2 regions of the Streptomyces liangshanensis genome follow, and region 2 is predicted to be linked to the other one. Evidence: riboswitches for the same ligand, from Rfam matches in the RefSeq annotation. Region 2 holds a riboswitch; the other holds the start of a gene.
What was found. A riboswitch is a leader RNA that binds a small molecule or an ion and turns the genes downstream of it on or off. The one in region 2 is predicted to bind S-adenosylmethionine.
Positions count from the first base shown of each region.

Region 1: it holds a riboswitch for S-adenosylmethionine, as region 2 does, so the genes downstream of both, HA039_RS01645 (putative leader peptide) here and thrC (threonine synthase) in region 2, are expected to answer to the same signal.

Region 1 covers NZ_CP050177.1:367,814-371,005, forward strand. The annotation lists gene HA039_RS01640 (LLM class flavin-dependent oxidoreductase) at 1-1,171, opposite strand, end outside; gene HA039_RS01645 (putative leader peptide) at 1,359-1,511, opposite strand; SAM riboswitch class IV at 1,551-1,665, opposite strand; gene HA039_RS34300 (S8 family peptidase) at 1,957-3,168, shown strand.
Region 2 covers NZ_CP050177.1:4,459,604-4,462,795, forward strand. The annotation lists gene HA039_RS19345 (alpha,alpha-trehalose-phosphate synthase (UDP-forming)) at 1-194, opposite strand, end outside; gene HA039_RS19350 (hypothetical protein) at 266-415, opposite strand; gene HA039_RS19355 (glucosyl-3-phosphoglycerate synthase) at 454-1,440, opposite strand; SAM riboswitch class I at 1,607-1,734, shown strand; gene thrC (threonine synthase) at 1,750-3,045, shown strand; gene HA039_RS19365 (ubiquitin-like small modifier protein 1) at 3,075-3,192, shown strand, end outside.

The DNA of each region.
Region 1 (3,192 bases), 4.1 Mb from region 2:
GGCCGAGCAGGCCGCGCAGGGTGGCCGCCTCGTAGGCGGTACGGAACGCTCCGCGCCGCTGGAGTTCCGGCACCAGGCCCCGGGTGATCCGCTCCAGGTCGTGCGGCAGGACGGCGGGCCGCAGGCGGAAGCCGGTCAGCCCGGCCTCCTGGCCTTCGAGGAGCAGGTCGGCCAGCTCGGCGGGCGTACCGGCGAAGACCCGGGCGTCGCTGGTGTACGGGGCGCCCGCGCGCTCCTCCAGGCGCGCCCTGCGGTCGGCGGCGGCGCCGGGTTCGTCGTCGAGAAGGACGACCAGGTCGCCGAAGACGTGGACCGTCTCGTCGGCGCGGCCCGCGGTGGCCTGCGCCGCCCGGATCCGGGCCAGGATCGCCCGGGTGTCGGCGGTGTCCTGCGGGGTGACGAAGCCGACGTCCGCGGAGGCCGCGACCAGGCGGAACGGTTCTTCACGGTGGGCGAGGGCGGTGACGACCGGCTGTCCCTGCGGCGGGCGCGGGGTGATGGAGGGGCCCTTGACGCTGAACCGCTCGCCCGTGAAGTCGATGTAGTGGAGCTTGTCGCGGTCGATGAACCGGCCGGTGGCGGCGTCGCGGATCTCGGCGTCGTCCTCCCAGCTGTCCCAGAGCCGGCGCAGCACCTCGACGTAGTCGCCCGCCTCGTCGAACAGCTCCTTGAGCGCGGCCAGGCCCGCGGGCGAGTCCAGCTCGTCGGGACGGAACCGGATCGCGGGCCTGCGGCCGAAGTGCGGGGCCTCGTCGGCGCGTCCGGACACCTTGACCTGGACGCCGGCCCGTCCGGTGCTGACGAAGTCCAGGGTGGCGACGGCCTTCGAGACGTGGAACGGCTCGGTGTGGGTGACGACGGCGGTGGGGATCAGCCCGATGTGCCGGGTCAGGGGCGCGACCCGGGCGGCGACCAGCAGGGCGTCGAGCCGGCCCCGTACCTGATCGGTACGGCCGTCGGGACCGGCGAAGGACGAGGACTGGAGGCTCAGGGAGTCCTCGATGGTCACGAAGTCCAGCAGGCCCCGCTCGGCCTCGGTCACCAGGTCGGTCCAGTACCGCGCGGTGAACAGTTCGCGGGGCCGGGCGCCCGGCTCGCGCCAGGCGGCGGGATGCCAGCCCGCCGCGTCGAGGGCGACGGCGAGATGGAGGGGTGAGGGTGCTGAAGGCATGGCGGTATCGCTTCCCGCTCGGAAATCTCGTGGATTCGAGGTCACGTGGACGCGGAACTCCCCTGGCCGGGAGAGCTCCTGGACATGCCGAGTGCCTTCCGCGCCGGGTCCGTTCCCGGGCGGAAGTGTCGGCGGACGTGCGTCGGAGGGCGCTGTACGTCGGGGCCGTGCGGCGGAGAAGGTGCCGCTACGGGGTGTGCCGCGGCGCGGCGTTCACGTGACCCGGACACAGGGCGCCGGCGACACGCTGGAGATCGATGTGGCGCCGGGAGAACATGCCGACGGCGCGGGGGTGGCTCGTGACGGCGAAGGCCGTACGCGTGCCGGAGCGTCCTCGCACTGCCTTCACCTCCGCCTCGACCGGTCGTGCCGGTCCGAGCTCTCGCGCTTGCGCTGCCGTCATTGGCTCCGCCGGGTCGTCACCTGGAGCACCCCGCCGCGTCAGGAGGGTTGCCGGTCAGCAAACCCAGGGCTTGTCGCTGACTCTCATAACCTGCGTGAACGGTAACTCCGCACCGGCGTCCGGCACAATCCCCACTCGACGCGCCCGCGTGCCGGGCGACTTGTAACGGGAAGATCATCGGGACGCTGCGCCGGATTGCCGAATCGTGACGGCGTACGGACAGAACGTAACGCCCCATGTCGGGGTCATGTCATCTCCCGGAAACCGTTGTCCCGCCGGACCGGGCCGGTGCATCGTCACTGGGCGGCGTACGAACACCCGTACCCCACACCCCACTTGAGGCGCGCACACCAGCTCGCGCCACTGACGCGAAGGACCCCCCATGTCAGCAGTGCGTACGAACAAGCGGCGCTTCGCCACCGCGATCGCCACCGCGGCGACCGTGGTCGCGATCATCGGAGCGGGCACGGCCCTGCCGGCCCAGGCCGCCCCGGCCGAAGGCAGAGTCCTGCACGCCGGCGCCGCCGACGCCGTCAGCGGCAGCTACATCGTCACGCTCAAGAAGACGGCCGGTTTCTCGGCGCGGGCCACCCAGGGCAAGCAGCTCATCGCCGAGTACGGCGGCAAGGTGAAGCGGACGTACTCCTCCGCGCTCAACGGGTACGCCGCCACGCTCAGCGGCACCGAGGCGGCGCGGCTGGCCGCGGACCCCGCCGTCGAGTCGGTCGAGCAGGACCAGAAGGTCTACGCGACGGCCACGCAGACCAACGCCCCCTGGGGCCTGGACCGCATCGACCAGGCGAACCTCCCGCTGAACGGCACGTACACCTACCCGGATTCCGCGGGCGCCAACACGACCGTCTACGTCCTGGACACGGGCGTGCGCATCACCCACCAGCAGATCGCGGGCCGCGCCTCCTACGGATACGACTTCATCGACAACGACGCCACCGCGCAGGACGGTTACGGCCACGGCACGCACGTCGCCACCACCGTCGCGGGCTCCACCTACGGCGTGGCCAAGAAGGCGAAGATCGTCGCGGTCCGGGTCCTCGGCAACGACGGTTCCGGCACCACGGCCGGCGTCATCGCGGGCGTGGACTGGATCACCGCCAACCACGTGGCGTCCTCCGTCGCGAACGCCTCGCTCGGCGGCGGCGTCAGCACCGCCCTCGACAACGCGGTGAAGAACTCGATCGCCTCGGGCGTGACGTGGGCCGTCGCGGCGGGCAACGCCAACGTGCCGGCCACCAACTCCTCCCCCGCCCGGGTGCCCGCCGCCCTCACGGTCGGCGCCACCACCAGGACGGACGCGAGGGCCTCGTACTCCAACTACGGCTCGGCCGTGGACATCTTCGCCCCCGGCTCCGCGATCACGGCGGGCTGGAACTCCTCCGACACCGCCACCTACACCGGTGACGGCACCTCGTTCGCCGCCCCGCACGTCGCGGGCGCGGCCGCGATCTACCTGACCAACCACCCGGGCGCCTCGCCGGCGACCGTGGCCGCCGCGCTGGTGAACGGCGCGACGTCCAACGTCCTGACCGGCATAGGCACGGGCTCGCCGAACAAGCTCCTCCGGCTCGTCCCGTAACACCTGTCATCCCCGCGGCACCAC
Region 2 (3,192 bases):
ACCGCCTCGTGGTCGCCGTCGCCGAGGGCCGCGCACACCCATACCGCGTCCGTGTCGGGGCCGATGGCCGAGAGGCCGGACACCAGCCCGCCGCCGCCGCGCCGGGCCTCCAGCGCTCCGTCGTCGCGGAGCGTGTACGAGACGGGGCCGCGGTTGGACGCGACGAGGACCTGGGCGGCCTGCTCGGAAACCATGTGCCGAAATCTAGCCCGTACGGGAAACGCTCAAACGTACGGAGAGGAGCCGTGAAGGGAGCCGTACGGGATCAGTCGCCGCGGCGCCCTCGCGCCGCCGCCAGCGCGACCACCCCCGCCCCCGTCAGCGCGACCGCCATCCCGCCCAGCAGCCACAGCCGCTCGGCGGTGGCGCCGCTGTGGGCCGCGGCGAGGAACCACATGCTCAGAGAGGTCTCCATAAGGACGCAATATAGGTAAATAGGACTGGAAGGGGTGGTTACGCCGCGCGGCCGGCCGTGTACTCCGCGATCTCCCGCATCGGCGGCCGCTCCTCCGTGTCCACGTCGTACGTCCGCGGTACGAAGCCGTTCTCACCGCGCTCGAACTGCGTCAGCTCGGGCCGCACCAGGTGCGCCCCCAGGTGCGACCGGGACAGGCGCAGCTGCGCCGTACGGTAGATCGCCGCCGCCATCCGCCCCAGCGCCCGGTCGTCCTGGTGCCGGTGCAGCCGCGTGCCGACGTCGACCTGGCCCAGCGCGTCCAGCCCCACGGTGTGCAGCGCGTCCACCAGCAGCCCCAGCTCCACGCCGTACCCGACGGGGAACGGCAGCCGCTCCAGCAGGGTGCGCCGGGCCGCGTACTCCCCGCCCAGGGGCTGCACGAAGCCCGCGAGCAGCGGCCAGTGGAGGTTCAGCAACGGCCGCGCCACCAGCTCCGTCACCCGCCCGCCCTGGCCGGCGGAAGGACCGGCGGAAGCGCCGGGGGCGCCGCGAGAGCCCAGCGGCCTGTCGTACATCGCCTTCACCAGCTGCACGTCCGGCTCCGTCAGCAGCGGCCCCACGATCCCCGTCACGAAGTCCGCCGAGAACTCCCGCAGGTCCGCGTCCACGAAGCACACCACGTCCCCGCCCGTCACCAGCAGCGACCGCCACAGCACCTCGCCCTTCCCGGGCAGCGCGGGCAGCCGCGGCAGGATGTCGTCCCGGTGCACCACCCGGGCGCCCGCCTCCGCCGCGACCTTCGCCGTGGCGTCCGACGAACCGGAATCGATCACCACCAGCTCGTCCACCAGCGGCGCCCGCTCCATCAGCTCCCGCCGCACCACCGACACGATCGCGCCGACCGTGCTCTCCTCGTCCAGCGCGGGCAGCACCACGCTGACGGTCGTGCCGCGCGCGGTCTTCGCCGCCAGGAGCCGGTCGAGCGATCGGTCGGCCACGGACCAGGAACGCCTGGTCAGCCAGCGCTCCACCTCTTCCAGCACGGTCGGTTCTCCCTGAAAGTGATCCATCTCGCGGTGCGGACCACTATCTCCACGGTCCGCTCCTTCGGTTACAGTCTTGAACAACACGAATGACCACCGCATGTCGGGGGTCATCCGGTGGACAAACGCTCGGATCGCGGGACCGACCCCGGATCCGATGCCATACCGCTCATCCAGAGGGGCAGAGGGAACGGCCCGTTGAAGCCCCGGCAACCCTCCCGCCGACCGCGAGGTCATGGTGGGGAAGGTGCCAATTCCGTCTTGCGGCGAAGTACGTCGCGAGGAAGATGAGGAAAGGGCCTCGCCTCCATGTCTGTGCAGACCGTCCCCACGCCCGGTGTCACTCCCGGTGCCGTCGACCTCGGACCCGCCGCCGCCCTCTCGTGCCGCGAATGCGGCGAGCGCTTCGACCTCGGCCCGATCTTCGCCTGCGCGTCCTGTTTCGGGCCGCTCGAAGTGGCGTACGACCTGCCGAGCGGCTCCCCCGAAGAGCTGAAGAAGCGCATCGCCGAGGGCCCCGACAACATCTGGCGCTACGCGCCGCTGCTGCCCGTCCCCGCCGACGTGGCCACCAAGCCCAACATCAACCCCGGCTTCACGAAGCTCGTCAAGGCCGACAACCTCGCCCGTGAACTCGGCGTCACCGGCGGCCTGTACGTGAAGGACGACTCCGGCAACCCGACGCACTCCTTCAAGGACCGCGTCGTCGCCATCGCCGTCGAGGCCGCCCGCGCCTTCGGCTTCACCACGCTCTCCTGCTCCTCCACCGGCAACCTGGCCGGCGCCGTCGGCGCCGCCGCCGCCCGCGCCGGCTTCCGCTCCTGCGTGTTCATCCCGCACGACCTGGAGCAGGGCAAGGTCGTCATGGCCGCGGTGTACGGCGGTGAACTCGTCGGCATCGAGGGCAACTACGACGACGTCAACCGCTTCTGCTCCGAGCTCATCGGCGACCCGCTCGGCGAGGGCTGGGGCTTCGTGAACGTCAACCTCCGCCCGTACTACGGCGAAGGCTCCAAGACGCTCGCGTACGAGATCTGCGAACAGCTCGGCTGGGAGCTGCCCGACCAGCTCGTCATCCCGATCGCCTCCGGATCCCAGCTCACGAAGATCGACAAGGGCCTCCAGGAACTCATCAAGCTGGGGCTCGTCGAGGACAAGCCGTACAAGATCTTCGGAGCCCAGGCCGAGGGCTGCTCCCCGGTCTCCGCCGCCTTCAAGGCCGGCCACGACGTCGTACGGCCCCAGAAGCCGAACACCATCGCCAAGTCCCTGGCGATCGGCAACCCCGCCGACGGCCCGTACGTCCTCGACATCGCCCGCCGCACCGGCGGCGCCGTGGACGACGTGAACGACGAGCAGATCGTCGACGCCATCAAGCTGCTGGCGCGCACCGAGGGGATCTTCGCCGAGACCGCGGGCGGCGTGACCGTCGGCGTGACGAAGAAGCTCATCGACGCCGGCCTGCTCGACCCGGCGCTCACGACGGTCGTGCTGAACACCGGCGACGGCCTCAAGACGCTCGACGCGGTGGCCCCGACCACGGGACCGACGGCGACGATCCGCCCCAGCCTGGACGCGTTCCGCGACGCCGGCCTGGCCCACTGACACCCACCGACCCCAGGAAGGCATCCACCATGAGCGTCAAGGTCCGCATCCCCACCATCCTCCGTACGTACACCGGTGGCCAGGCCGAGGTCCCGGCGGAGGGCGAGACCCTCTCCGAGGTCATCCAGTCCCTGGAGGCCAACCACC